Regions from separate parts of the Anaerobacillus sp. QJM3NY_32 genome, predicted to be linked through region 2. Evidence: riboswitches for the same ligand, from Rfam matches in the RefSeq annotation. Region 2 holds a riboswitch; the other holds the start of a gene.
What was found. Region 2 has a riboswitch for FMN ahead of AC0VYH_RS03825 (ECF transporter S component). Riboswitches for the same ligand answer to the same signal wherever they lie in the genome.

Region 1: another riboswitch for FMN. It lies ahead of ribD (bifunctional diaminohydroxyphosphoribosylaminopyrimidine deaminase/5-amino-6-(5-phosphoribosylamino)uracil reductase RibD); the one in region 2 lies ahead of AC0VYH_RS03825 (ECF transporter S component).

What each region holds. Positions count from the first base shown of each region.
Region 1 covers NZ_CM149684.1:2,527,576-2,542,746, reverse strand. The annotation lists gene lysA (diaminopimelate decarboxylase) at 1-812, shown strand, start outside; gene AC0VYH_RS13370 (peptidylprolyl isomerase) at 905-1,342, shown strand; FMN riboswitch at 1,365-1,510, shown strand; gene ribD (bifunctional diaminohydroxyphosphoribosylaminopyrimidine deaminase/5-amino-6-(5-phosphoribosylamino)uracil reductase RibD) at 1,653-2,735, shown strand; gene ribE (riboflavin synthase) at 2,735-3,391, shown strand; gene AC0VYH_RS13355 (bifunctional 3,4-dihydroxy-2-butanone-4-phosphate synthase/GTP cyclohydrolase II) at 3,418-4,611, shown strand; gene ribH (6,7-dimethyl-8-ribityllumazine synthase) at 4,645-5,115, shown strand; gene AC0VYH_RS13345 (GNAT family N-acetyltransferase) at 5,345-5,707, shown strand; gene AC0VYH_RS13340 (DUF309 domain-containing protein) at 5,729-6,256, opposite strand; gene AC0VYH_RS13335 (hypothetical protein) at 6,302-6,430, shown strand; gene AC0VYH_RS13330 (segregation/condensation protein A) at 6,494-7,243, shown strand; gene scpB (SMC-Scp complex subunit ScpB) at 7,240-7,818, shown strand; gene AC0VYH_RS13320 (hypothetical protein) at 7,854-8,228, shown strand; gene AC0VYH_RS13315 (type III polyketide synthase) at 8,392-9,483, shown strand; gene AC0VYH_RS13310 (isoprenylcysteine carboxyl methyltransferase family protein) at 9,487-10,035, shown strand; gene AC0VYH_RS13305 (D-alanyl-D-alanine carboxypeptidase family protein) at 10,105-11,265, shown strand; gene AC0VYH_RS13300 (nucleoside recognition domain-containing protein) at 11,258-11,851, shown strand; gene AC0VYH_RS13295 (spore maturation protein) at 11,848-12,366, shown strand; gene AC0VYH_RS13290 (pseudouridine synthase) at 12,506-13,243, shown strand; gene resA (thiol-disulfide oxidoreductase ResA) at 13,308-13,835, shown strand; gene resB (cytochrome c biogenesis protein ResB) at 13,848-15,171, shown strand, end outside.
Region 2 covers NZ_CM149684.1:681,221-696,391, reverse strand. The annotation lists gene spoIIP (stage II sporulation protein P) at 1-453, opposite strand, end outside; gene AC0VYH_RS03830 (c-type cytochrome) at 686-1,012, shown strand; FMN riboswitch at 1,182-1,319, shown strand; gene AC0VYH_RS03825 (ECF transporter S component) at 1,464-2,045, shown strand; gene AC0VYH_RS03820 (amidase family protein) at 2,187-3,662, shown strand; gene AC0VYH_RS03815 (peptide ABC transporter substrate-binding protein) at 3,749-5,449, opposite strand; gene AC0VYH_RS03810 (aminotransferase-like domain-containing protein) at 5,844-7,262, shown strand; gene AC0VYH_RS03805 (YuzL family protein) at 7,383-7,505, opposite strand; gene AC0VYH_RS03800 (DinB family protein) at 7,569-8,066, opposite strand; gene rsgA (ribosome small subunit-dependent GTPase A) at 8,096-9,094, opposite strand; gene AC0VYH_RS03790 (thiolase family protein) at 9,461-10,639, opposite strand; gene AC0VYH_RS03785 (GNAT family N-acetyltransferase) at 11,062-11,508, opposite strand; gene AC0VYH_RS03780 (hypothetical protein) at 11,635-11,874, opposite strand; gene AC0VYH_RS03775 (YuzC family spore coat inner layer protein) at 12,011-12,373, shown strand; gene AC0VYH_RS03770 (hypothetical protein) at 12,377-12,844, opposite strand; gene AC0VYH_RS03765 (helix-turn-helix transcriptional regulator) at 12,841-13,050, opposite strand; gene AC0VYH_RS03760 (universal stress protein) at 13,177-13,668, opposite strand; gene AC0VYH_RS03755 (TrkH family potassium uptake protein) at 13,780-15,129, opposite strand.

The DNA of each region.
Region 1 (15,171 bases), 1.8 Mb from region 2:
CAGGCCAAGAAGATTCTAAATTTGGTTTTGATTTACAGAGTGGTCAGGTAGAACGCGCGATATTGGATGTAACAAAAATGAGTGCTGTTCATCTTCTTGGACTTCATTGTCATATAGGCTCACAAATTTTTGAAACAAATGGTTTTGTAATGGCTATTGAAAAGATTTATAGCTATCTTACAACATGGTATGATGCCTATGGTTTTGAGCCTGAAGTCCTTAACCTTGGTGGAGGATTTGGAATCCGATATACGAGTGAAGATCACCCATTACCAGTAGGGAACTACATCGAAGCTATGATTGAAACAATCAGAAATCAGGTAACAGGGCAAATGAACATGCCTGAGATCTGGATTGAACCTGGTCGTTCACTAGTAGGAGAAGCTGGAATGACGTTATATACGGTTGGTTCACACAAAAATGTTCCAGAGTTGCGACGTTACCTCGCTGTAGATGGAGGGATGACGGATAATTTACGCCCTGCTCTCTATCAGGCAAAATATGAAGCCACAATAGCAAATCGAATGAATGAAGCAAAAGACCACCTATACTCTGTAGCAGGAAAGTGTTGTGAATCAGGTGATATGTTAATTTGGGATTGCCAGTTACAGCGAGCGATTGCTGGTGATACGATGGCTGTTTTTTCAACGGGGGCATATGGTTATTCCATGGCAAATAACTACAATAGATTACCAAGACCAGCTGTTGTCTTTGTTGAAAATGGTGAGGCCAACCTTGTTGTTGAGAGAGAGTCATACGAGGATTTAGTTCGACATGATTTGCCATTAAAACAAGCGATTATATCAAAATAATAGTTGAAAAGCATAAATGATATGGAACAGCTTCAGTCTGTGCTATAATGAAAGAGCTTTTAAGAAAATTGTTAGTGCAGGAGGATTTATTTATGAAAAAAGGAACAATTGCATTTGAAAATGGAGAAGTTATTGAAATTGAATTTTATCCAGAAGCAGCACCTAACACTGTTGCTAACTTTGAGAAGCTTGCAAATGAAGGTTTCTACAACGGTGTGAATTTTCACCGTGTAATCCCTGGTTTTGTTGCTCAAGGTGGAGATCCTACAGGTTCTGGAATGGGTGGACCAGGATATACAATTGACTGTGAAACAGAAGGTAACCCTCATAAGCACGTAGCAGGCTCATTGTCTATGGCACATGCTGGTAAAAACACGGGCGGCAGTCAGTTTTTCCTAGTTCATGAACCTCAGCCTCATCTAGACGGCGTTCATACCGTTTTTGGTCAAGTAACAGAAGGAATGGATACGGTCCTTCGCGTTAAACAGGGTGACGTAATGAAAGAAGTAAAAGTCTGGGACGAAGAATAGATCAGACTCTTAAAAACTTAATACTTTCCTTCGGGGTCGGGTGAAAATCCCAACCGGCGGTGATGACTAGCTTATGCTAGCTAAGTCCGTGACCCGGTTGCGTAAGCAAACGGTGGATCTGGTGAGAAACCAGAACCGACAGTATAGTCTGGATGGGAGAAGGAATAAAAGTGACCAATTTCCTTTTGAATCATAGATTCAAAAGGCTTATTTGGCATATACTTTTGCCTCCCGGGACAGCTGTGTTTTGGGAGGCTTTTTTTGTTCTCCTTCTCAACCAATAATGGAGAGTGGAACAGGAGTAAATACGATGAATCATACGGATTTTATGAAAACAGCGATCGATTTAGCTAGAAGTACGATAGGTCAAACGCGTCCGAATCCCTCCGTAGGAGCTGTCATTGTTAATAGTGGGCGTATCGTAGGGATGGGAGCTCATTTAAAGGCTGGAGAAGGCCATGCCGAAATTCAAGCACTCAAGATGGCGGGCAATCGAGCAAGTGGGAGTACTGCCTATGTGACACTAGAGCCATGTAGTCATCATGGAAAGACGCCTCCTTGTGCTGATGCTTTAATTCAAGCAGGAGTCAAAGAGGTATTTATTGCAAGTCAAGATCCGAATCCCCTGGTCGCAGGAAATGGTGTGACTAAACTAAAGAAAGCAGGCATAGCTGTCCATATTGGGCTTATGGAAGAAGAAGCCTTACAGCTAAACCGGATGTTTTTCCATTACATTACACAAAAAAGACCATTTGTAACGTTGAAAGCTGCTACAACGCTTGATGGCAAAATAGCAACTCATTCAGGTGATAGTAAATGGATTACGGGGGAAGACTCGAGAAAAGATGTTCATGCCTATCGTCATCAACATGATGCCATTCTTGTAGGTATTGGAACCGTCCTCTCTGATGACCCATCACTAACGACTCGTTTCGGTGAAGGGCTATCGCCGATTAGAATCGTGTTAGATCGTCAATTGAGGATGCCTTCTGACGCTAAAGTAATAAGTGATGAGAATGCAGAAACATGGATCATTACAACAAAACGAGCTGCGCTAAAAAATAAGCGATCTTTCCCAAAACATGTCCAAATCATCGCTGTCACAGATCCACTGCTCCCAATGGATAAAGTTCTTGACCTTTTAGGGGAACGAGAAATTACATCAGTATTTGTTGAAGGTGGTTCAGAAATACACGGTAGCTTTCTTGAATCACGCTCTTTTCAACAAGTTATTACATACATTGCGCCGAAGCTAATTGGTGGGAGTCAATCTCCTACGGCTTTCGGAGGTGCAGGTTTTAAAACGATGAATGAAGCGATCGATTTACAAGTGGATAGCGTAGAACAAATTGGAAATGATATTCGAATTATTTCATCAAGGAGGCTTTCTTAATGTTTACAGGTATTGTGGAAGAAATCGGAAGAGTTGAAAGTGTTCAACAATCAGGAGAATCCATTGCAATGCAAATTGCGGCGTCGACTATTTTAAAAGACGTTCATTTAGGAGATAGCATTTCGATAAACGGCGTGTGCTTAACTGTTACGACGTATACAGACTCTTCTTTTACCGTAGATATTATGCCTGAAACATTTCGTGCAAGCAGTCTTCGTCAGCTAGGGCCAAACTCATCGGTGAATCTTGAGAGAGCTATGTCCGCAAATGGACGCTTTGGTGGTCATTTTGTTTCTGGACATGTTGATGGTGTGGGGAAAATTACTCGTGTAGAACAAATCGATAATGCTGTTTATTATGACATCTCGATTCCGCGAAACCTTTTAATTTACTTTATTGAAAAAGGCTCAGTTTCTGTTGATGGTACTAGTCTTACGGTCTTTGGAATAGGGGAGCACTCTCTTACTATATCTCTTATTCCCCATACCGTAGAGGAAACGGTGCTTGGGAGAAAAAGAGTGGGAGATACAGTGAATATAGAATGCGATATGCTTGGTAAATACATTATGAAGTACTTGGAGCAAAGAAGCGGTTCAAAACCCGAACCTACTGCTTCACTTGGGAGTCAGTTTTTTGAAGATCATGGATTTAAATAATGGTACTATCAGGAGGGTCATCGTATATGTTCCATACAATAGAAGAAGCGATTTATGATTTAATGCAAGGCCGGGTGGTGATCGTTTGTGATGATGAAGACAGGGAGAATGAAGGGGATTTTATCGCTTTAGCCGATAAAGTCACACCTGAAACAATCAATTTCATGATTACAAAAGGAAGAGGCCTTGTTTGCACGCCGATTACGGAAGAGCGTGCAAATGAACTGAAGTTGAGTCCAATGGTAGATCATAACACAGATTCTCATGGTACAGCGTTTACAGTGAGTGTCGACCACAAAAGTACAACTACAGGAATTTCGGCAGCTGAAAGAGCATCTACAATTCAATACTTAATTAACCCGGATGCTAAACCTTCAGACTTTAATCGACCAGGTCATATTTTCCCATTGATTGCTAAGGATGGAGGGGTCCTTAGAAGAGCAGGTCATACGGAAGCGGCAGTCGATTTGGCACGACTCTCTGGCTCTGCCCCGGCTGGTGTTATTTGTGAAATTATGAAAGAAGACGGTGAAATGGCGCGCGTTCCTGATCTAAAGGAAATTGCTGAAGAGTATGATTTGAAAATGATTACGATTAAAGATCTGATCCAATATCGTAACCGTAAAGATGTTCTTGTTCGAAAAGAAGTAGAAATAGAACTTCCGACTGAGTTTGGTTCTTTTAGAGCGGTAGGGTATTCGAACATTCTTGATCAGAAAGAGCACGTAGCTTTGATTAAAGGAGAAATCTTACCAGATCAACCAACTCTTGTGCGAGTTCACTCTGAATGCTTAACTGGTGATGTGTTTGGATCTTTTCGATGTGACTGTGGTCCACAACTACATGCTGCATTGGCACAAATTGAAGAGGAAGGTCATGGAGTGCTTTTGTATATGCGCCAGGAAGGAAGAGGTATCGGGCTTCTTAATAAAATGAAAGCCTATAAACTGCAAGAACAGGGCTACGACACAGTTGAAGCGAATGAGAAGCTTGGATTTAAGCCTGATTTAAGGGATTATGGAATAGGGGCACAGATTTTGAGAGACCTTGGTGTTTCTAAAATGAACCTTCTGACAAACAATCCTCGTAAAATAGCTGGGTTAACAGGTTATGGTCTTGAAGTAGCATCTAGGCTACCTCTTCAGATGGCTTCTCGAAAAGAGAATGAAAAGTACCTAAAAACAAAACATAGCAAGCTAGGACACATGCTTCATTTCTAAAAATTTACGTATGAAAATAGGAGGATATTAATAATGGGACAAACATTTGAAGGAAACTTGGTTGGATCTGGGTTAAAAGTGGGTATAGTAGTAGGAAGATTTAATGAATTTATTACAAGTAAGTTACTTGGAGGTGCTGAAGACGCATTGAAGCGTCATGGCTTGTCCGTAGAAAACATTGATGTAGCATGGGTTCCTGGAGCATTTGAAATTCCCTTTGCCGCAAAGAAAATGGTTGAAACGGGAAAATATGATGCAATTGTTACGCTTGGTACGGTTATTCGCGGGGCGACACCACACTTTGATTATGTGTGTGGAGAAGTTTCTAAAGGCGTGGCGAATTTAACGATGCAGACGGGTGTACCTGTTATTTTTGGAGTATTAACCACAAATACCATTGAACAAGCTGTTGAACGTGCAGGTACTAAGGCTGGTAACAAGGGCTGGGATGCTGCAACGGCAGCAATTGAAATGGCTAATTTATCAAAATCATTTGAAGGTTGATTATCAGTTCATTTTTGGCTATGATGAGTATGGTATGCGATGAAGGGCAAAAGAGTTTGGAATCGTAAAGCCAAGAAGAGAGAAAGAAAATGGTTGATTCTTAGGTCTGTGTGATCATTGTCATTATCATGCTAGCTGAGCTTGTTCGTCGAATCATTTTAACATTCTAATTGATTTTAGAATAAGTTATTAAACGGAAAGCCAAGAATTACTTTAATGAGGGATAATCATGCTAATTCGTTATAAGAAAGCTCATGAGAAAATAGCCATGGGGCTATTAAGCTTCATGCCGAACGAAAAAGATATTAAGAAACTGCAACAATCGATTAAAGACTATGAGGATATGGATTCTTTGCAGCTTTTTCTTTGGAAAGAAGAAGATATTATTGGATTGCTCGGAATTGAATGGGTAAACGACAACGAAGTAGAGTTAAAGGATATTAGCGTTAATCCTTCCCATCGCCATCAAGGAATTGGAAAACAAATGGTTGAAGCACTTCGAGAAATGCTAAGTGATGAAATATCTATTAAGGGTAATGAATATACGGGGACATTTTTTGAAAGGTGTCACTTGGAAGAAAATATGAAGTAAGATGCAAAGAAAAGGAACGGCTTAGCCGTTCCTTTTCTGTTGTTTTATTTCAAATTGTTGTTTTCTTTCTTCAATTACATCTGATCGATCACGTCTCGTATGACGATGGATAAGTTCTATATTCGAAAGATCGCTTTTACTACCATAAGTACATTCAAGTTCACGACATCTTTCTTCACAAGCCGTTTGAAGGGTGGAGCTTGTGAGAGGAATATCAAATCCCTGGTATGGAGAGTGATTGTTGATGAGTTGTAACTCTTTTGATAGGTTTTTAGAAAGTTGATCAATATTTATCGCTAATTTATCGAGTTCTTCACTTTCGCTTTTGGAAATGCGTATGGCATTAGCAATCATTCTCTTTGCCCCTGTGAAATTACCGCGTCGATGGTGGTAGAGGCCAACAGCAATTTGGATAAGACCTACCCAATGAAGTTTACGACTTCCACGCGGATCCTCTTTCCAATGTTCTTCGAGGATTTCATGGCATTCAAAATAATCACGAAGTCCATGGAAATGAGCCAAATAATCAATATAGGCTTTTGAATACATGCTGATTCCTCCATTTCTTTTAGTAGTGTAGCACATGTGTGTTAAATGGATAAAGCGAGTGCTCTTATGGATCAAAATAGCGATCAGTCGTCAGGATGCTATCAAACTGTTAACGATCAATGGAAATCAATTTACGTTAAAAATGAACCGGATGGTTTTCTTGCATTGCTGTAAGCCCCTATTGTAAATGTGATATAATCGGAATACTAGATGGACTTGGATAAAGGAAGATGGAAAATGAAGCAATACAGTGTAAAGGTTGATGCATTTGAAGGTCCATTGGATCTTTTGCTCCACCTTATAAATAAGTACGAAGTGGATATTTATGATATTCCAGTCTCGCAAATTACAGATCAATACTTAACGTTTGTCCATACAATGCAAGAGTTAGAACTTGATGTGGCAAGTGAATATCTTGTTATGGCTGCGACGTTGCTTGCGATAAAAAGCAAAATGCTTCTTCCTCAAAAAGAAGAAGAAATTTTCGAACAGGACCCTGAGTTTGAAGATGATCCCCGTGATGAACTCGTTCAACGTCTTGTTGAGTATCGAAGGTTTAAAGAGGCTGCGAATGATTTAAAGGAAAAAGAAAGTAGTCGAAGCCTTATTTATGCTCGGCCACCTGTGGATACTAGTGAATTTAGTCATGAGGATAGTCAAACCTCCATTGGCGACGTTACATTGTATGATATGCTTGCGGCATTTCAAAAAATGTCCAGACGTGTAAAGGAAAAGAAACCAAAGCGTACACGGATTCAAAGTGAAGATGTTCCTATTGAAGATCGAATGAACGCTATTCGGAACCAGCTACGAGGAAGTGGAAAGACGCGTTTTAGTGATCTTTTTAGTGAAGAGGATCGTGGGCATATGATTGTGACGTTTCTTGCAGTCCTTGAGTTAATGAAAACGAGAGATGTGGCTTGTGAACAAGATAAAAACTTTGGCGAAATTATGATTTTTGAACGAGAAGGGAAGGCATCAGTGTGACAAACGAAGAAATAAAAAGCATTATCGAAAGTCTTCTATTTGTAGTTGGTGATGAAGGGATCACAGTGAAAGATCTTTGTGAAACCATCTCATTGGAAGAAGACACCCTTCTAAGTGCAATAAGTGATTTGCAGGATGAATACAATGAAAAAGATCGCGGTTTTAAAATTAGTTTTATTGGTGGTGGCTATCAGCTCACTACAAATGCTAAAAATGCTCCCTATATCGAAAAACTAGTAGCGACACCAGGTAATCATACTTTATCGCAGGCAGCTCTTGAAACACTTGCGATCGTCGCCTACAAGCAACCAATAACAAGGGTAGAAATAGAAGAAATTCGCGGTGTTAAAACGGATAAGCCTTTACAAACTTTAATGAGTAAATTGCTCATTAAAGAAGCGGGCAGAGCCGAAAAAGCTGGAAGAGCGATTTTATATGGAACAACTAGAGAGTTTCTATTTCATTTTGGTTTAAGCTCAATCAAGGATCTACCCCCTTTACCTGATGGGACAGAAGATAAGGAAGATGAGGAAGCAGACTTGTTTTTTGAGAAGTTTCAGGAAATCTCTGAGTAGATGCTAAGTTCGATCATGATGAAGGAGGACAATCGATGCGGTTAACTCATGTTGCTTTCGAGGAGCTTCAAAAAGATCGTGCAAACTCCCCTGAAGATTCATTCGTTCGTTCTACAATAACGTATGAGGAGAATGGAAAGGTAAAGCGATTTCATGTTTTATATCCTGGTGTTTTTGCAGAAACTGCCATTAAAGAATTTTGGGATTATGAGACCCCCATTCACGAAGCAATCGCACTGAATCTCCTTTCATCTTATCCGAATCGAAAACGTTTGTATATTAGTAGTGAAAATGAGTTTGTTGATCCGCTTAAGAAGGCGGATTTACAAGAGCTTCTCGCGATCATCCATGAGATAAAAACAACAGGTACGTATTTACATTCAAACAAAGAAAAGATGCCTCCATACTGAGGCATCTTTTTTATGCTTTGACTATGTTCGCATATATTGATGTATCATTTTTGGCTCAAATGAGTGAATCTTCCATTCTTTTCTAGTTATTAACGGTTCTAGAATAAAAATGAAATAAACTTCGAACACTAATTGAAAAGAGTAGGAATAGGAGCTCAGATCAATGATACTATCGATCGGAAAATCTTTACCCTCTCATTGTCTTCTACAAACAGAAGCTGCGACTTTTGCTAAAAGGCAATTTGGTCCACATTTTAAAAATATAGATCGTCTGCTACCTGTTTTTCAAAGTGCTGAAATAGATAAAAGATATTTCGCTATGCCACTAGAATGGTATAGTAGTGGCCCAACATTTGAAGAAAAAAACGAAAAATACGTTTCTCTTTCTGTTGAATACGCTAAAGAAGCAATATTGGACTGTCTGAACAATCCCTTTTACTTAAATGAAATGATTGATTGTAGAGATATCGATGCAATATTTTTTGTGTCAACAACAGGTATTTCTACACCGAGTATAGAGGCTAGAATTATGAATGTCCTACCATTCTCTCCACATACAAAACGGATCCCCATCTGGGGACTTGGTTGTGCAGGTGGTGCTGCAGGTATTGCAAGAGCGAATGATTATTGTCTTGCCCATCCTGATCAAGCTGTTCTAGTAGTGAATGTTGAGCTGTGTAGTCTTACTTTTCAACATGGTGACTTTTCCAAGAGCAACCTTATTGGAACAGCACTTTTTGCTGATGGGATATCAGCTGTACTTTTGACAGGTGAGACTTCATCTCTTCTTAGGCGTTCAACCTTGCCGAGCATTCCAGGCATCGTCGCCACACGCTCCACATTAATGAGAGATTCAGAAGATGTGATGGGATGGGAAGTTAGCAACGAAGGCTTGCACGTAGTGTTCTCTAAGTCTATTCCCGCGATTGTGTCAAGTTGGCTTGAACCTAATGTTCTGGAATTCCTCTCTATTCAAGAGAAGACCACGCAAGAAATAGATTATTTTATTGCCCACCCAGGAGGAACAAAAGTATTAACAGCATATGAAGAAGCTCTCGGATTCGATAAGTCGATGACTGCAGTATCGAGAAATGTATTAAAAGAATATGGAAATATGAGTTCAGTTACCGTTATTTACGTACTAGACCAGTTTTTGAGAAATGGGTGTAAACATGGACATCTTGGATTAATGGCAGCTCTCGGACCTGGTTTTTGTTCAGAACTGCTGCTGCTAGAATGGAAAAAAGGAGCATAAAAAATGGGGCTAATATTTACTGGGGTTTTTATCCTTCTTGTGTTTCAAAGATTAATTGAACTATATATAGCTAAAAAAAATGAAAAGTGGATGAAAGAGCAGGGAGCAAGAGAAGTTGGAAAAAATCATTATAAATACATTGTGCTGCTACACATTTTCTTTCTTTTCGCAGTAGCGATTGAAGCGATTTTACGAGGTTTCACTCTCTCCTTCGTCTGGTCTGTTATGCTGTTTGTGTTTCTTTTGGCTCAATGCCTTCGAGTCTGGACAATTAGAAGTCTGGGCCGCTTTTGGAATACAAAAATAATCGTCCTACAAGATGCAGATGTTGTAAAAAAGGGTCCTTACCGATTTTTGAAACACCCTAACTATTTAATTGTGGCACTAGAAATTCTCTCTTTGCCACTTATTTTCTCCTCTTACTTCACTGCGATTGTTTTTACCGTGCTAAATGCAGTATTACTTCTGAGAGTTCGTATTCCCGCTGAAGAGAAAGCGTTAAAAGAGTCGACCAATTATCCCGTGATGTTTCCGAATGCCGAAAAGGAATGAAAGACATATACTGCGTCTCTTGCTCATAGACTTGTACAAATATAGAGCTTAAGGGACGTGGCTGTCATGATGAAATCGCTTAAGACAAAAATTGGCGTCTTTATTTTAATTGCTGCTCTGTTGTTTCTCATGATTCCAAGAGGTGTAGTAGCAGAGGGAGTAGGCGTCTCAGCGAGAAGTGCCATACTAATTGAACAAGAAACAGGAAGAGTTCTTTACGAAAAAGATGCCTATACACAAAGACGAATAGCGAGTATCACAAAAATTATGACTGCGATCATTGCGATTGAGTCAGGTAAGATGAATGAAACAGTAAAAATCAGTGGAAACGCTGCTGGGACAGAAGGTTCCTCTCTCTATTTAAAAGAAGGAGAGAAAATAAAACTTGAAAATTTGGTATACGGTTTAATGCTTCGTTCTGGTAATGATGCTGCTGTGGCAATTGCTGAAGAAGTTGGAGGCAGTTTAGAAGGCTTTGTTACATTGATGAACCAGAAAGCAGAAGAAATTGGGATGTCGCACACAATATTTATGAATCCTCATGGACTTGATGATCATGAGAATCATCTATCGACAGCTTATGACATGGCTATCCTAACACAGTACGCCATGGATAATGACACTTACCGTATTATTTCAAGTACTAAAGTACATAAGGCACCCAATGCGACAGAGGATTGGGATTATGTATGGCGTAATAAAAATAAGCTGTTAACTAGTTTATACTCTGATTCCACTGGTGGGAAAACGGGATACACAAAGCGAGCTAAGCGTACACTCGTTTCTACTGCTGAACGTGATGGTATGACTCTTATTGCTGTTACCTTAGATGCGCCTGATGATTGGAATGATCATATTTCGATGTTTAATTGGGGTTATAGTAACTATGAGCTGACTCTACTTGAGCCTAAAGGGATTATTAAAGATGTGAAGGATGAACCTTACAAAGGCAATGTGAGATTGAATCGAGATCTTTCCTATCCTTTAACCTCAGAAGAAAGAGATCAAATTGATTCCACCATCCAACTTGTAGAACCTCCAGATGAAAGTAAGTGGGATGAAATGGGGTCAACAGATGATCCTGTTGGAATGTATGTTGTAAAACTAAATAACAAGACAATTGTGAAAGCACCAATTACTTTTGACTCCGTTGAAAAAAAGGAAAAAGGATTATGGGGATTTTTTAAAGGGTTATTTTCATTAGATATCGGACGTGAGCCGAATGGTTAATCTCATCTGGGCTGGCTTATTTCTCATTGGTATTCTATTTGCTCTAATTAATGGAACGATGGAAGAGGTCAATAAAGCAATATTTACTGGGGCTGAAGAAGCGATAGCTGTTTGTATAGGGTTGTTAAGTGTTCTTATTTTCTGGCTTGGATTGATGAAGATTGCTCAGAAAGCAGGACTGTTAGACCTTTTGGGAAGAGGATTTAAACCGATAGCTCGGAAGCTGTTTCCGGAAGTTCCCCCTGATCATCCTGCAATGGGATATATTCTCTCGAACATGATGGCGAATATGTTCGGCCTTGGAAATGCAGCTACGCCAATGGGGATAAAGGCAATGGAAGAGTTAAAAAAGCTCAATGATATGAAAGATAATGCAACAAGGTCAATGATTACCCTCCTAGCGCTCAATACATCAAGTTTAACTCTCATCCCAACTAGTGTTATAGCTATTCGGATGAAATATGGATCAGTTTCACCAACGGAAATTGTTGGTACAACAATTGCTGCTACAGCATGTTCTACAATTGGAGCTCTCTTCATTGATCGGTTTTTCTATCGAAGAAGCAAAAGGGGAGGATCTCTGTGAATGCATCGATCTGGATTATCCCTTTATTGATCGGGTTTATTCTTGCGTACGGAACGTGGAAAAGAGTACCAACTTATGAAACCTTTGTAGAAGGAGGTAAAGAAGGGCTTTCTATTGCAGTTTCGATCGTTCCTTATTTGGTAGGCATGATGGTAGCGATTTCTGTTTTTCGAGCATCTGGTGCAATGGCCTTTCTTAGTGGATTATTAAGAGTACCACTAGAAGCGATTGGGGTACCTACAGAAATCGTTCCTTTGGCTCTCATTCGCCCGATTTCTGGTACCGGTGCGCTTGCGATGACAACGGATATTATTAGCACATATGGGCCAGATTCCTTTATTGGGAGGCTAGCCTCTACCATGCAAGGAAGTACAGATACGACGCTTTATGTCATTACGGTTTACTTTGGGGCGATTGGCATCAAACGAATGGGAAATGCTCTTAAAGTTGGATTGTTAGCAGATTTAGTCGGGATGGCAGCAGCGATTATATTTGTCACTCTCGTATTTGGATAGAAGCCATCTTATTCGATGGCTTTTTTTATTGTAACGGAATGTTTGGAACATTCCTGTTTGAGCATAATAAATGATAGAATGAATCTGTGCTTGAGGTTTGACTGTGACAAGAGTATGATGTTTTAGTGAGGTGAATTTGATGGAACGTTTGCAAAAAGTAATTGCTCAAGCTGGAGTAACGTCCAGACGAAAAGCAGAAACATTGATTGAAGAAGGTAGAGTGAAAGTTAACGGCAAAGTCGTAACTGAACTCGGTACAAAGGTGTCTGAGCGCTGTAAAATTGAAGTAAACGGGATTCCGGTAGAACGTGAAGAGCCGGTTTATTTTTTGTTTTATAAACCAACAGGCGTCATTTCAACAGTAGAAGATGATAAAGGAAGAAAGGCTGTCACCGATTATTTCCATGAAATCGAAGAACGGGTTTTTCCTGTTGGACGACTTGATTACGATACGTCAGGTGTTTTGCTCTTAACGAATGATGGTGATTTTGCGAATAAGCTGATGCACCCAAGTTATCATGTAGACAAAGTGTACGTTGCTAAAGTGAAAGGCTTAATGAATAAAGAGACCATTCAAAAGCTTGAGCGAGGTGTGCAGCTAGAAGACGGAAAGACTTCGAAAGCACGAGCTAGAATTCTATCCGTTGATAAACAAAAAGGAAAATCAATTGTAGAATTGACCATTCATGAAGGTAAGAATCGCCAGGTACGCCGTATGTTCGAAACATTAGGTTACCCTGTGCAAAAGTTAAAGAGAGAACGATATGGTTTTCTTGAGTTGACTGGAATGAATCCTGGAGATTATCGTGAGCTAAAACCTTACGAAGTGAAGCAGCTTCGTAACCAAGCTGTCACACAAAATTCAAAAAAACGATAAGGTGACCCCTTATCGACACGTTATAGTGAGAGTAGTATTGCTTTGTTTGATTGGAGTTGGTTGAATGAAAAAGAAAAACCGGCTGATCGTGCGGACTGTTATATTGACTATCGTCTTTATAGCAGTCGGCTATACGTTCTATACAAACTTTTTTGCAAATGAAAGCGGAATCGTACAGGCCGGAGATCAAGCGCCAAACTTTATTTTAACGGATTTAGACGGAAATGAAGTAGAGCTTGAGGACTACAGAGGGAAAGGCGTCTTTCTGAATTTTTGGGCAACCTATTGCGAGCCTTGTAAAGATGAGATGCCAGCGATGGACAAGAAGTATAAAGAATACAAAGAAAAAGGCGTCGAAATACTTGCAGTAAATGTTTCGGAACCTAAATTGACTGCCGAAAGCTTTGCTGATCGGTATAACCTTAGTTTTCCGGTGTTGCTTGATAAAAGCAATGATGTAACTAATCACTATGGAGTTGGGCCAATTCCAGTAACCTTTTTAATTGACAAGAATGGCAAGGTCGTTCAAAAAACGGAAGCCAGCCTTTCAGAGGAAGTAATTGATAGCTATATGAAGCAAATCCAACCGTAATGGGGTGTTCCAATGAGCAACAATAACATCACCTGTGAATGCGGACATGTGAACCCTTATGGAACTGAGATATGCGAAGTATGTGGTAAACCGCTTCAAGGAGATTTAGAATCTAAGAAACTGCTTAATATGAGATACGAGGGAAGTGCACGGAGGTCTCAAACGTACAAAACGACGATCATCGATAAGATCTGGAATTTCTTCTCATCTGTTAAGGTCGGAATCTGGATCATCGTCTTGTTGCTAGTAGCTTCAGCGATAGGCACTATTTTCCCTCAAGAAATGTACATACCACCGCTGTCAGACCCGACAGTTTATTACAAGGAACAATACGGCGTACTTGGTCAATTGTATTATGACCTGGGTTTTCATAACTTATACGGCTCATGGTGGTATATGTTATTAATTGCCGCATTGGGACTTTCGCTCATTGTAGCCAGTCTCGATCGGTTTGTCCCGCTTTATCGCTCATTAAAGAAGCAGCGAGTCATTCGCCATGAAAGTTTCATGAAGCGCCAGAAGTATTTTGGTAAGACGGAAATCAGCCATGATTCGCCTGACTTAAACGGCATTAAACAAGCATTAGAAAATAAAAGGTACAATGTTAAAGAAGAAAATGGTCATTTATTTGCTGAGAAAAATCGCTTCTCCAGATGGGGACCTTACGTAAATCATATCGGACTCATTCTCTTTCTCATCGGCGGAATGCTCCGCTTTTTCCCTGGAATGTATGTCGATGAGGTGCTCTGGTTAAGAGAAGGTGAAACAGAGAAGATCAAAGGGACGGAAGAAGCCTATTATTTAAAAAGTGATGGTTTTATTCTAGAAACTTATGATAATGAAGATGAGAAATTTAAAGATGCGATTGAAGAGTCTGGACAAGCAGTCGTGGCAAAGAACTATCAAACGGATGCTATTTTATACAAGCAGGTTGGTGAAAGAGTAGCTGGGACGGATCCAGAACTTGAGAAAGTGAAAGAACATCCGATTCAAGTTAATAAACCGCTTAAGTTTGAAGGGTATGCCATTTACCAGGTAGATTATAAATTGAATGAACTTCAGAAGATGTCATTTACTATGGACAATAAAGAGTCCGGAGAGTCTATAGGTGACCTTACTATTGATCTTTATAATCCTGAGAAAGAATACAACCTTGAAAACGGCTACAGCGTTGAAGTAATGGACTACTTCCCAGATTTTGAATTTAATGACAAGGGTGAGCCAACAACTAAATCTAAAGTTCCGAATAATCCTGCATTTATACTTAATATGGTTTCTCCAGAACATCCTGACGGAGAAGTAGCTTTTGTTGCGATTAAGCAGAACTTAGAGCCTC
Region 2 (15,171 bases):
AACTTCACGTTCTTTTAACAATTCATCTAATGCAGGAGTTGATTCAATAGGGAGATTAGTGAAATTCGTCCCTTCACCGGCTACGTGGATTTTAGCATCATATAATGCAAACCCTGGTAGCTCCCCACCCAAAAGACTACGTATATCCCCGGGTTTCACACTCGTAATAAACTGAAAGGCAACTAAGGACAGCGCTGGCGGCTCACTTTCCTCTGGTAGTACTTGAGTCAAGTAATGGTTTTCCGTCCCCATTCCATAAACGAGAGCTTCAGTCGAGAAACTTGTAATCCAATCATGTAACACAGAAGAGGAGAGTTGATACTTCGTTTCTGATGAGGAAATCATTCCTGCTACAATAAACAGGAGAATAAGTCCTACAATTGAAAAGAAAGAAACAAACCTAATTTGTCTACTGCTTGTATCACTAAACAGCATGCGTGAGCTGCTCTTCATTTCCTGTCCCCCCGCTCCTTAAACGTCATACTCTATGTCTATGAATCCGCACCCCAAAATAGAAGATTTTTTCACTAGTGATCATAGAAACGCATACATAATTCAGGAAGAAATAAGCAAAATATATTTGATAATTGAATGTTTGAAAAGTATGATAAAGATGAGGATACAGGAGGTGAACAGAATGGGAAAATCATCCGCATATATTACTGCAATAATTTTGTTCCTAGTTATGGTTGTAGGCTTTACATACTGGCTATCCACAACCGAAGAACATGCTGGTGGAAATGAAGCCGGCCATAGTGAACAGTCTGAAGAAGGCGGTGGAGATTCAGCTGGAGGAGAAGCCGAGAAAATCTTCTCTCAAAACTGCGCGTCATGTCATGGTGAAAACCTTGGAGGCGGTGCTGGTCCTGCTCTTGAAGCAGTAGGTGGCAAGTATTCAAAAGATGAAATTCTAGAAATAATTAAGAATGGTAAAGGCGGCGGTATGCCTGCTGGTGTCATCCAAGGTGGAGACGCTGAAAAGGTCGCAACGTGGCTCTCTGAGAAAAAATAATAGCGCTTTATTTTAAGCTCTCCCTCTTCAAAGATGGAGAGCTTTTAAGTTTATGTCTCTGCTAGCCCCCCTAAAAAGAAAGCGTTATCACAAAATAGCATATGTTCAAGATGTTTTCATTGAGATATCGCTACTTTCGCTGTATAATGAACTTGTAAATATTATAACGAACTATCTTCGGGGCAGGGTGTAATTCCCGACCGGCGGTGAAGGATAAGTAATTCCTCAAGCCCGCGAGCCTGTAATTTGGGCAGGATCTGGTGTGATTCCAGAGCCGACAGTATAGTCTGGATGGGAGAAGATGGTGGAGTAGTAAGCTTTCTTTGAATTATAACAGAAGCTTGCTTATTTCCCCATGCCGTAACCATGAGCCCCATACTCATGGTTTTTTGTGTGCACTGGGGCCACATCTCCTTTTTCGGTGGTTCGAAAAAAAGGGAGCAATGTCAAAATGAAAAGTGTTTCAAAAACGCAACGTATGATTGTCGTTGCGATGTTCAGCAGTATTTCTTACTTGTTAATGCTTTTAGATTTTCCACTGCCTGGATTTCCTGTTTTTCTACAAATAGACTTCAGTGAAATTCCAGCACTATTTGTTGCCATTCTGTATGGTCCAGTTGCTGGGATACTTGTAGAAGCGATTAAGAATTTCATTCACTTTGGAATTCAAGGAAGCTTCACCGGAGTACCAATTGGTCAAATATCAAACTTCATTGCAGGAGTTTTCTTGATCGTACCAACTTCTTTAATCTTCCGTAAATTTAATCAAACTCAGAAAGGGTTAGCACTGGGATTGACGCTCGGAACGATTCTAATGTCGGCAGTGATGGGACTGTTGAACTATTTAATTATTCTTCCAGCATATACGTGGTTTATGGGCTTTGAAGAAATGTCTTCATCAGCTCGTCAGGCTCTCGTATTAACAGGAATTACACCATTCAACCTTGTAAAAGGCGCTATTATAGCAAGTATATTCGTTGCCTTCTTTATAAAATTAAAACCTTGGTTTGCTCGTCAAACGAGAGTTGCATAAATATCAAAACCCGAATCTTACAAAGAGATTCGGGTTTTTTATGTGAATTGAAAACGAACGCTCAAGAACTGACTATTGCAAAAGGATTTTACCAATTTTTGTTGAAATAGTTACAAAAAGGATTCTCATGGGGGATACTATATGCTGTCATTAGAATGGTTAGAAAAATCAACGATCCTTGATCTTCAGCAAGCAATGTTAGAAGACAACCTTACTTCTCTCCAGCTCGTACAGTACTATCTTGAACAAATCGCAAATTATAATCCACGAGTAAACGCTATACTAGAAATCAATCCTGACGCCCTTTTTATTGCAGAATCTCTTGATCGTGAACGCAAACAAAATGGACCCAGAAGTCCATTACACGGAATCCCAATCCTGCTCAAAGATAACATCAACACCGATGACCACATGCATACAAGTGCAGGTTCTATGGCATTAGCTTCTTCTTATGGCAAAAATGACGCTTTTCTAGTAAAAAATCTTCGCCACGCTGGTGCTGTGATTCTCGGGAAAACCAATATGACCGAATGGGCTAATTTCATGAGTGAAACAATGCCTAATGGATTTAGTTCAAGAGGCGGTCAAGTCTTTAATCCCTATGGGCCTGGAACACTTGACGTCGGAGGATCGAGCTCTGGTTCTGCTGTAGCTGTTGCCTGTCATTTCGCTACGGCTGCTGTAGGAACAGAAACAAATGGCTCTATTCTTAGCCCATCAAGCTCTAATGCTGGTGTTGGTATAAAACCAACCGTGGGATCTATTAGCCGGACTGGAATTATTCCTATTTCTTATTCACAGGATACCGCTGGCCCAATGACACGCAATGTCACTGATGCTGCAATCCTTCTCGGTGTGTTATCAGGAAAGGATTCACAAGATCAAGCGACGCATTTTGTACCTGAGTACCATGATTATACGCCATATCTCTTCCCTACATTACTTGAGAATTTAAGAATAGGTGTCGTTAAAAAAGGCTATTATGATGCGATGCATCAGGAAGAACAAGAACAATTGGCTAAAGCCATGGAAGATCTTAAAACGATAGGTTGCTCTATTGTAGAAGTGAAAGAAATAAGTCCATATCAGGAAGCGTTAGAGAGAGACTACCAGGTCCTTCTCCACGAATTCAAATCAGGGGTGAACAGCTACCTTGCTAAGGAAACAACCTCTTCTGTTCCACTAGATCTATCAACAATTATTGATTACTATAACCAAAATCAGTCGACTTCTCTGCCATTTGGTCAATCGCTTCTTATCGAATCAAACCAAACGCAAGGAACATTATTTGATCCATCCTATCTTAAAAGTCGACTCCAAGATTTCAAATACGCAAAGGATGAAGGTATTGATCAACTTATGGAAAGAGAAGATCTAGATTTATTACTATTCGCAGGCTCTTACGGTTCAACACTTCCCGCAAAAGCAGGTTACCCTTCTATAACCGTACCAGCTGGTTTCACTTCTAATAACAAACCTTTTGGCATCACTCTGACTGGTAAAGCATTTAGTGAACCACAGCTTATTAAACTTGCTTACGTCTTCGAACAGCATACACATCATCGAAGATTGCCGCATTTGTTTATCAATAACCAGACGACACATGAGACAAGATGACAATCATTTATTAAAGAGCCATGATCAAACTTTTCCTTTTCACACCAAATAAAAAGCGTGAGCCTCTCGGCTCGCGCTTTTTAGGATTACTTCTCGATTGTTACCCATTTAAGAGAAGAATCAGCACCAAACTTGTGGATGTGGTAGTTTTTCACGTAGTCTTTCATGATAATAGCGGAACCACCTTGATAAGTTGGTAAGATCGCTGTATCTTCTTCGATTAGAATACGCTCAGCTTCTTGCATCATTTCCCAGCGCTTCTGCTCATCCGTTTCAGTTTTTGCATCTGAAACTAGCTTGTCATACTCTTCGTTAGAATAATCCATGCGGTTATAAGCGCCGTCTGTTTCAAACATGTAAATGTAAGTCATTGGATCTGGATAGTCTGGTCCCCAACCACCAGTTGAGATATCAAAGTCTCCTGCATCTTCAAGATCAAGGAACTGCTTCCAAGGCTGTTTGTTAATTGTAATTGTAAGACCGTCTAACTTAGACTCAAACTGATCTTTCGCATACTCTGCAATTTTGGATGCAAGGTCACTATCAGTTGTAAGGAATTCAAGTTCAACTTTGTCAGTACCTAGAGCTTCTAGCCCCTTCTTCCAGTACTCAGCAGCATCGTCTGCTGTTTGATCTGCAAGATAGCCGTCTGGAGCTGGTGCACGGAAATCTTCATCGTTAAAGAATAGGAATTCTTTTGGTACAAGATAGCGAGCAGCTACTGAACCATTGTTAAGCAATACATTTACTAGACCGTCGCGATCATAAGAAAGGTATAGCGCTTTACGAATGTCATTGTTCGCAAGTGCTTCGTTCTTCTGGTTCATACGAAGGAAGTAAATAGTTGTATCAAGAATTGTTGTGAAATCTTCGCGATCTTTAAACTGATCAACGAAATCTGCACTAAGACCAGCACGATCAATTTTTCCAGTTTCATAAAGGTTAACTCGAGTTGCTTCGTCTTTTACGATTTTGTAATTCGCTTCTTTAAGTTGTACTGTATCTGCATCCCAGTACCCATCATTTTTAGCAAGCTTCCAACCGTCGCCATGATTCCATTCAGCTAGTGTAAATGGACCGTTGTAAAGCATTGTATCAGATTCAAGAGAATAGTTTTCGCCTTGCTCTTCAGCAAAGTCTTTTGGCTGTGGATAGAAAGATGCAAATGTTAAAAGGTCGAAGAAGTAAGGAACCTCTTGAGTCACTACTACTTCAAGTGTTTTCTCATCTACTGCTTTAACACCAAGCTCTTCTACCTTACCGTATAAAGGATCGCCTTCAGTGATAATTTCGTTACCATTCTTAATTCCTGCAGCACCCATCATTGATGCATATCCGCCCATAGTATCTGGGTGAATAATTTTGTGCCATGCATAAACGAAATCATCTGCTTTAACTGGAGTACCATCAGACCAATTCGCATCATCACGAATCTTGAAAGTATAAACAGTTTCTCCGTCTTTTTCTTCAACTTGTGGCTCTTCAGCTGCCATACCTAGAACTGGCTTATTGTCTTTATCTAGACGATACAGCCCTTCAAATACCTGGTTCATTGCGTTAAATGCTACTGTATCTGTAGCCTGTGTTGAATCCATAGTCGGTATATCCTGTGTATCCGTTAAATTTAGCACCTGTTCAGCTGATCCCTCAGAGCTATCGCTGTCTCCGCTGGTTGCTTCTCCCTCACTGTTCGAGTTACTAGACGTGTTTGAGTTACCAGAACACGCTGCAAGGAAAAGGCTTAACAACAAGATGACCGAAAGCAGAAGCGAAAACTTTTTCTTCATTGTGTTACCCCCTATTTGTTTGTACCATTCAGTTGAAGATCTAGCACAATGTAGACTCTTCACAGTTAATCATTCAAACGAATACATTCGACGGAAAACGTTGTGAGATCTATAACAGGGAGGTCATATCACTCAACCTATGTAAACCAATGCCGACTATTCGTTTGAATATTAACAATTAACTGAATGATTAAATTTATTTTAAATTTCAAAAAACTTTCTGTAACCATCCAATTTAGCCAAAAGTATACCATCCAATTTGTCTTTTCCTACAAAAATATCCGTCAAATGGCTTAAAACCTGTGTTTATAGAGAATATTTAATTGTTAATTTTTTTGAAAATTTTATACAATTTTATCTAAAATTCACTATAATAGGAGTGAGGTGGTGGACAATGGCGAGATTTATACTCAATCCAGAGAGCAGCAAACCGTTGTACAAACAAATCGTTGATTACTATGAGAATTCGATTATAAATGGATCTCTTCAAACTGGTAATGCCCTTCCAGCTGAGCGTGACCTGGCTGTCCAACTAGGTGTGAATCGGAGCACCGTTACGACAGCATACGCCGAATTACGTGCAAATGGCTATGTAACATCCAGACAAGGAAGTGGCACACGCGTAAGTTCTGAGGCTGCAGATTTAATTCCTGATCATTCAATGACATGGAATAAACTACGAAATCAACATTTAGCTGAAGACTCTTCTTTGTATGGAAAACATTACGAGTATTTAAAAGACCCATCATTAATAAATCTAATATCAGGATCAATAGCGGAAGATTTATGCCTGGCAAAATCTGCTCATGAATTAACACCTTTTACAACTAAGCTTGATAATGCTCCACCAACGAAAGAGCGCGTCACTCACTCGATCTGTCGGTTTATGAAACAATCATCTCTAAGTGAACACATGGTCCTCACATCAAGCCTTGAACAAGCGATGCTCTTATCAGTTAAATGTTTTCTAAACCCTGGGGATGCGATAGCTATGGAAGAACCTGTGAATTACTCACACTTAAATATCCTAATTGTCTCAGGGATCCGAGTTATTAAGTATTCAACAGACAAGCCATTAACACAAAACATGTTTCAAAAAGAAAGCATTAAACTTGTAATTGCCAACTCCAACAACATTTACGATCATTCCTTAAGTCATTCAACTATTTTACAACAAAGAAAAAAACTGCTTTCTCAATGTGAGAAAGTAGGCATTCCTATTCTCGAAATTGTTGAAACATCATTACTTACTAATTCTGTAGGAAACGTTCTCCCTTCTTTTTTTGAATTAGGATCGAATCGTGAATTTGTTGTTCAGATTGGCCACTTCACAGGCATAGCCCCCGGCCTAAGTTTAGGATGGGTTCTTGGGCCAGAGCATGTAGTAAACCGAATACAAGAGGTTCAAATGCAACTTTGCATGACTCCTCCTCCGGTATTGCTCGAAATCGTTGATAACATTTTAAATTCTGATGAACTTCATGATCATATTGATACGATCCAAGACCAACTGTATGTACGAAAGCAGAAAGTCCTGCATAAGCTTAATACTCTTAAAGATCACATAACGATACTTCAAATAGAAGACCCTACCTCTATTTGGTTTGATTTCAAGCCATCACTTAATCGCCAGGAATTATTTGATACGCTACTAGAATCAAACGTCCTGCTTGTGCCACATAAGCAAGAGCATGCTGTAAGAATGAGACTACCGCTTTCTTATGTAACAAAAGAGCAGCTCTTAGAAGGGACAAGTCGCCTAATCAGTGTCTTGAATACATTACACGTGAGACAATTCGCAGCAATTTACTAATAGTTGGCGATAATGATTTCCATTCAAACACCGATCCTCCCGGGGAACAATTCTTCGTTGGACAGATAAAGACAAATAATCAAAAAAAAACGCTACCTCGTGCGAGGCAGCGTTTTTTGGTTACTTCTTTTTCTTTTTTCTTTGAGAATCACGGGCTGTTCCAACTTCAATACCAGTTCCTTGTCCTTCTGGCTGAGATGAAGCAAGTCCATTTGTAGTGGGGTTTGCTTTATGTTTTGCCATTTTTCTCACCTCCACCTTTTAGACTCTCCCGTGCCTCTTTTTATTATCCGATACCTTTCACAACTATGTTAAGAAAAGAGAGTGAGGTATTCCCTGTTCATTCATAAAAACTTCTATTTGAAGTTTGTGATGCTCATCGTGTTCAATTAATCCTTTAATATAACTTGTTAGACAGAGAGGATACTTATCAATATAAAACGTGTTTTCCCATTCGAATGGGCGCCATTCTAGAAGTCTCTCGACTACTCGTTTTCTTGATTTTATCGTTTCCTTCACTAATTCCTTTTGGGTAACCCCAGATCTAGCAAATTTGGCTGCACGATTGTTCACTGCTTCTACCTTTTCAAGCTTTGGCAAAATCGCTTCACTCTTCATGTATGGAATTCGCTCTTCTAATAGATAATCATCCCATTTCATGATGTGAGAGAGAATTTCAGCTGGAGACCATTTACCTGATTTAATAGGCTTAAAAAACACTTCCTCACTCATCTCCATCGCCGTCGTTTCTAACCAGTTCGTCAATGAAGCATATTCGTTTAAAATTGAACGCTCATCCGTCATCTCATCTACTCCTTCCTAAATTAAAGAGCCTAGCGATGCTTTCTAGTTCGATCTCCAGCGATTTTTTTCCACTTTTTCTTTTCCTCGAGCTGAGCCTTCTTATTCGTTTGACGTTCAAGAAAAGCAAGCTCTCGGTTGAACTTACTATAATTCTCAAACCTTCTTTCTTCTAGCGTTCCATCAGAAATAGCATTTCTTACAGCACATTTTGGTTCACCTTCGTGCTTGCAATCCCTGAAATAACATTGTTCCGCAAGGCTTTCTATATCAGGAAAACTCTGAGACAGGTTATTCGTTTCCCACAATTGAAGTTCTCTCATACCTGGCGTATCAATCAGTACGCCTCCGGTATGAAGAGAAATCAGTTCTCGACTTGTCGTCGTATGTTTACCCTTACCGTCTTCTTCACGAATGTCTTGGACAACTTGAATATCTTGTCCGTATAACTTATTTATAAGCGTGGACTTTCCTGCTCCTGACGAACCAAGAAGAGCGGTTGTCGTTCCCTCAATTAAATAAGGAGTTAATTCATCAATCCCAATCTCAGTCGCTGAACTAACCACATGAATTGGTACTCCAACTGCGACCCCAGTTAATGCATTCACTTTCTCCATGACGTTATCGCAAAGATCTGCTTTACTTAGAACAATAACGGGGTTTGCCCCGCTTTCCCATGCCATCAAAAGGTATCGCTCAATTCGACTTGGATTAAAATCCTGATTTAATGCGTTTACAAGAAAAACCGTATCGACATTCGCTACGATAATTTGCTCTTCTGTCGTCGTTCCAGCAATTTTTCGAGAGAACTTACTTTTTCTTGGGAGCAACTGATGAATGATCGCTTTATTCTCTGATTTTGGAGTAATCAGTACCCAGTCACCAACCGCTGGCAAAGCATCACGTTGTGTTACTTCAAATCGGAACTTACCTGAAAGTTCTGCTGCATAAGAACTTTCTCCTGTTGAAACGCTGTAACCTCCACGATGTTCCATTTTAACTCGAGCTGGTATAAGTCCATCTTCTGTCATAGCTTGATAATTTTCTTCAAAGTATGAATTCCATCCTAATTTTATTCGTTTCAATTGAAAGCCTCCTGATTAATAAGTGTAAATATGACAAAAAGCCGTACAATGATGTCGGCTTTTATCATACAATCAGCGTAAGTAATTAGCTGATAAAGTATAAAAAACCATAGACACAGTCGCACAGCCCATGGTTTTTGATCTTATTAATCAGAAGTAAGAAAAGGTTCCTACCCTACCAATGGGACTGTGCACAATATGCAATTAACGATGAATTCTTTTTGTTATTTACCATAATGCACAGCCCCTTTCCGTTAGTTAATACTTTTAGTATACGCAACATCGTGTGAATTGGCAATCTTTTCTGACAAATTAACTAATTTCGATTACTACGGCAATACCTTGTCCTCCGCCAATACACAGGGAGGCAACACCATATCTTCCATTTCTGCGCTTTAATTCTTTTATGAGAGTATAAAGAACACGTGTCCCACTTGCTCCAACTGGGTGTCCTAACGCGATGGCACCCCCGTTTACATTCACTCGTGAGCGATCAAGCTCTAGCTCCTTTTCAACAGCCAGATACTGAGCTGCGAAAGCTTCATTTACTTCAATCAAGTCCATATCTTGCAATGTCATACCTGCTTTATCTAGTGCCTGTCGAATGGCAGGAACAGGACCAATCCCCATGATTGAAGGATCTACTCCCGCTATTCCCCAAGAAACGATTCGAGCAAGAGGCTTGAGATTTTTAGACGTAACGTAATCTGTTCCTGCTAATACGACCGAAGCTGCCCCATCATTAATTCCACTTGCATTTCCACCAGTGACAGTTCCATCTTTTTTGAAAGCTGGCTTTAAACTAGCTAGCTTATCTTCTGTAGTACCTTCTCGAATATGCTCATCAATCGCAAAGCTTTCAACCCCCTTCTTCCCTTTTATCTCAACAGGGGCGATTTCCTCCACAAAAATGCCTTTCTCTCTTGCTTCGGCTGCTTTTTGCTGACTTCGGGTTGCATACTCATCTTGATCTTCTCTAGAAATCCCATACTTTACTGCAAGATTCTCTCCCGTTATCCCCATTCCTGTTCCAGTATACTCATCTGTTAACGTAGCCAACAGCATATCATCCATTTTAGGAGCACCCATTTTAGCTCCAAAACGATTTCCTCTTAACGTATAAGGCGATAAGCTCATATTCTCCGCTCCGCCGGCAAGGGCCGTTTGACCGTCTCCCATCATAATAGATTGAGCAGCTGATATGACGGCCTGCATTCCAGAACCGCATAAACGATTCACTGTTAGTGAAGGGCTCTCGATCGGTATTCCTGTTCCAAGAGCAATATGACGTGCGAGATAAGAAGCATTTGATGTTGAATGAATCACATTCCCAATAACAGAAAGATCAATTTCACTAGCCTCTATCCCGCTTTTTACTAGCGCTTCCTTGCTTGCCGTAATTCCTAAGTCAGTTGGACTAATATCTTTAAGTGAACCTCCAAACGTTCCAAATGGCGTTCTGGCACCCTCCAAAATAAAAACATCTTTCATGTTCTCCCCTCCATTCTTCTCTATTTTACAAACAAAAGGAAAGCGTTTACAAGTTTTTTTAGAGAGAAAAGATTTAACTCTCTTTCACTAATTGAATCCATTATTGTGCCGTGTATCCTCCATCAATGACCACTGCCTGACCTGTAATTCCTTTTGCCTTGTCGCAAAAAAACTAGTTATCTTCTTGTAAATAAACCTTTGCTTTACCTCAGTAAAAGAGACTACCCTTGTGAGACAGTGTTTTAAGATATTTTTGTTTTTTGCTTCTGATAGCCTTTCTAGTTGTTCGCTATAATCACTTGTTATCTCAACTCCTCCGGAACAAACACCTGCCCATTGATTTAAAGTCATTCTTCTATTTAAGTGACGAGAAAACTTACAGAAAACTCCATTTACTCCGATTAGACAATGGAAAAGTCAATTTATATTTTGCTATAGCTTAACCGAATCATATCCCGACAAGGAATACCGTTTTCTATAATCGTTTCAGGATAGCTATCAAAAAAACCTTCAATAACATCTGTTATTCGAAAGTGACATTTTTGATAGAGAGCTAATTGATCCAGACTTGAATTACCCGTGCCAATCTCTATCGTAGTCGCTCCAAGCGCCTCTGATCTTTGGATAGCATCGTTAATAAGCTTTTTTCCTATTCCGTTTCCCCTTCTATCCTCCCTTACTGCTATATTCATGATCTCCATTATTTCCTTTTCTTTTTCTACTAACACATAGACTCCCATCACTTCTTGCTCCTCAACCGCAACATAACAACTCCCAACTTTTAGATAACGTTCAATATGATCGAGAGATGGATCAGCATCAAGTAGAAGATCATAAGGAAAACCCTTTTTTATTTGCATTATCTTCATCAAAAAACCTCCTTACTCAGTCATTTTCATCCTACCTTTGTTCTTTTTCACAAGTTAATCATTCTATTCTTTTATGAACAATGCCTTCAAACACCATAAAAATAAAAAATCGTGCCTCGGCACGATTTAAGAAGGTTTGACTTTAGATGTAATGATAACACTGATCACTAGCGACAAAATCAAACTTATAAGATCAATAGGATTATATAGAAGGCCAAACGTAACGGTGCCTGTCACCTGTTGCCCCTTAGCCCAGGCCATCAACCAATCTGGTTGAAATATAGCATTAACAATCGAACCAATGATTAAATTCAAAATGAAATAGAAACTAATAAGACTGATCGTAAAAATAACGTATTTCTTCAAAACACCATGCTCCTTCTCCAAACGTCTTCTGAATTATTGTAACCTGTTGTAATCAAATTTCACAAATTAAAGAAAGATGCACCCCTTTTTTTATAAAACCATAGGGTAATAGCATCACATATTCAGGAGGCCTATGATGTCATTTAAACATTACAGATACAACGAATGGCCTAATCCGTATTCACCTTGTTATCCCTCTTATTATCGCCCTTTCCCTCCAATTGAAGTGACTCGTTTCCAAAAATCAGCCGAGACGTGTTCGAAGCTAATGACAGATGGAGAGAAGCTGCTTAATAAAGTGGAAAACGACGCTCAATTTGCTCATGAATTAAAAGACGCCGCTCAGAAAAATGATCATTCCCATGTTCATATGCTGATTCAACGTGCTGGCGTGACTTCTCCCTTTCACATAGCTTATACGCCAGACGCCATTCGCGTCGATCTCACAGCAGGTAATCAAGATAATTGCAGTGAATTAACGCTAAAGCTCTGCTGGTAAACGTTACTTTAACTTCCTCCGAAGAGAAAAATAAAAAACACTAACCTGAACGAACGGCAATAGTAGCAATATTAGGATCGGGTAGGCTGAAAAATAATGAGATATAAACGGTTGAAAAGTCATTGCTGCAATTAAAATAGGCGTGACAAACATCATCCCAATATAAGCATTGCGACACGCATGGGCGGTTAAAGCTTTTTCCCGTTCATCATCTTCACACAGTTCGGAAGGAAGCAAAAGCGCTTCTTTCCAACCCTTATTCTTTCTTCTCTTACTACGAGTGAATATAAAGCCAATAAAACTCGTGATCAAAATAGTCAAAAGAACAGGGAGTAGGTTAATCGTAACTTCATTTCCGTCTCCACTTATTATAGTTTGAAATTGCGAAGCTGCATCGAAATAAGTAACCATTGCCCAACCAAACAGACCAAGTATAACCAAGTTCATTAAATAAACGAAAGATAATTTCACTCCGATTCCCCCTGTAGTTGAAATACTTCCTCCACCGACATGTCAAATTCTCTACAAATATTCATAGCTAGTAATAATGACGGAACATACTCTCCCTTTTCCACAGCTGCGATCGTTTGTCTCGTTACCCCTACTTTTGAAGCAAGCTGCTGCTGCGTTAACTGAAAACGAGCTCTTAGTTCTCTAATTCGATTTTGTAATGTCACCTGAACCCCTCTCTCTCATTTCCTTTATATGTATTCTACACCAAACAAAATGTTAAGTAAACCTAACTTAAAGTTAATAATAATTAACTTTTTGACCAAAGAAAAAAGCCTGGTTTCCCAGGCTTTCTATTTTACAATTAGGACAGGACATGGCGATTGTTGAGCAACCTTCTCACTTACGCTTCCAAGCATCCATTTTTTAATCCCACTCAACCCTCGACTCCCGATAACGATTAAATCTGCTTCTGTCATAACGGCTAGATCCACGATTTCTTTCGCCGGATCGCCACTTCTTACATCGGAATAAACATTCACACCCATATGATGCAGCGTTTCTTTCACTTCTCGAAGCATTGCTTCTCCATCACTTCGTTCGACCGTTACGCCACTTTGCTCTTCAGGAATCGGTGTGGGGACACCAGCATGTCCTTCATTACCGATACTTCCAGTGCCATAAGGAATTCTCGTCGCTGGTTGAGCTGAAAGTTTATGTGATTCTTTCGCAACATGCACTAAATGAATAGAAGCTTTGCTTAGTTCTGCTAATTTAACTGCCTGGTGGAGCGCTTTTTCACTATCCTCAGAACGATCATAAGCTACTACAATTTTCGAATACATGATACTTTCCTCCTCAGTATTTGAAGTAGTATGGATATACCCCTACTGAGAGGAAAATAACGCCATTATTGAAAACGTATTCATATAGATATATTTGTTACATTAGCCTCATTATCCGGTAATAATAGGTTCTTTTGGGTAATGGTAACGTTCGAGAGGAGCGTTTCCTCGCATCATCAGTAGAAACGATATAATCCCAATTCTTCCAACAAACATGAGAAAGATAATAACCCATTTACCCGCAGTACTTAGTTCAGGAGTGATGCCAAGGGATAAACCCGTTGTACCAAAGGCTGAAGTCACTTCAAATACAATGGCAGTTAATGAGAATGGTTCTGTTGCTGAAAGAATAACGACTGCCAAACCACAAAGACCAGTCGCTGTAAAAATGACGATGAACGATTTGATAATATCATCATGTAAAAGCTCTCTCCCAAAAACTTTGACACTTTTTCGACCTCTTGCGAAGTGAACGACTGTTAATACAGCAACAGCAAAAGTAGTCGTTCGAATCCCTCCGCCAACACTGCTTGGAGATGCGCCAATAAACATAAGTAAACTTAACACTAACTGCGTAGACAGAGTGAATTCACTCACGTCCATAGTTGCGAGACCACCATTTCTCGTTGTAACAGATTGAAACAATGAATAGAATAGCGATTGATCCCATGACTTATCAGCCAAGAAATTTCCTGCTTCTAAAATCCAGATAAGGGCGGTACCGATTAAGATTAGAGCAAAGAAAGTAACCGTCGTAACCTTTGTAAACAACGTAAAGCGGTACGCTACCGTTTCTTTCTTTTGGAATAAGTATTCTTTCAGTTCGATAAGAACAGGGAACCCTATTGCACCTAATATAAGCAGAATCATGTTAATGGATTGCACAAAATAATCATTTGCATATGGGATAAGTGAGCTCCCAGTAATATCAAATCCTGCATTTGTTGTAGCACTTACTGACGCAAAAAAACCTTGCAAAAAAGCATCTTGCCACGCATCATAATACTTTAACAAATAGATCCCAAGAATAATTGTCCCTATCGCTTCAAATAAGAGAATAAGCCCGAGGATTTGTCTCATTAGACTTACAAGACCAGCTAACGTACCACGATTTTGATCTGTACTAATAAGCTGACGTTCTTTCATCCCTATTTTCTTCCCCACTAATAACCAAATAAAAGTTCCAAGGGTCATAATCCCAATTCCACCGAATTGAAGTACGAAAGCAAGGATGTATGTTCCGGTTGTACTAAACGTATCAGCAGTAGAAACGACTGTTAATCCTGTAACACTAATTGCACTTACAGCTGTAAATAAAGCATCTATAAAGCTCCATTCAACACTAGCTTGGTGGGCAACCGGAAGACTTAAGAGAACCGTCGATAATGCTACAGCCGCAAAATAGAAAAGAACAATCAGCTGGACGGAAGAAAGTTCTGTTGCTTTTTCTTTGATTTTCATATTATTCCTCCTCAGCCTCTCTGATCTATGAATAGATTATTT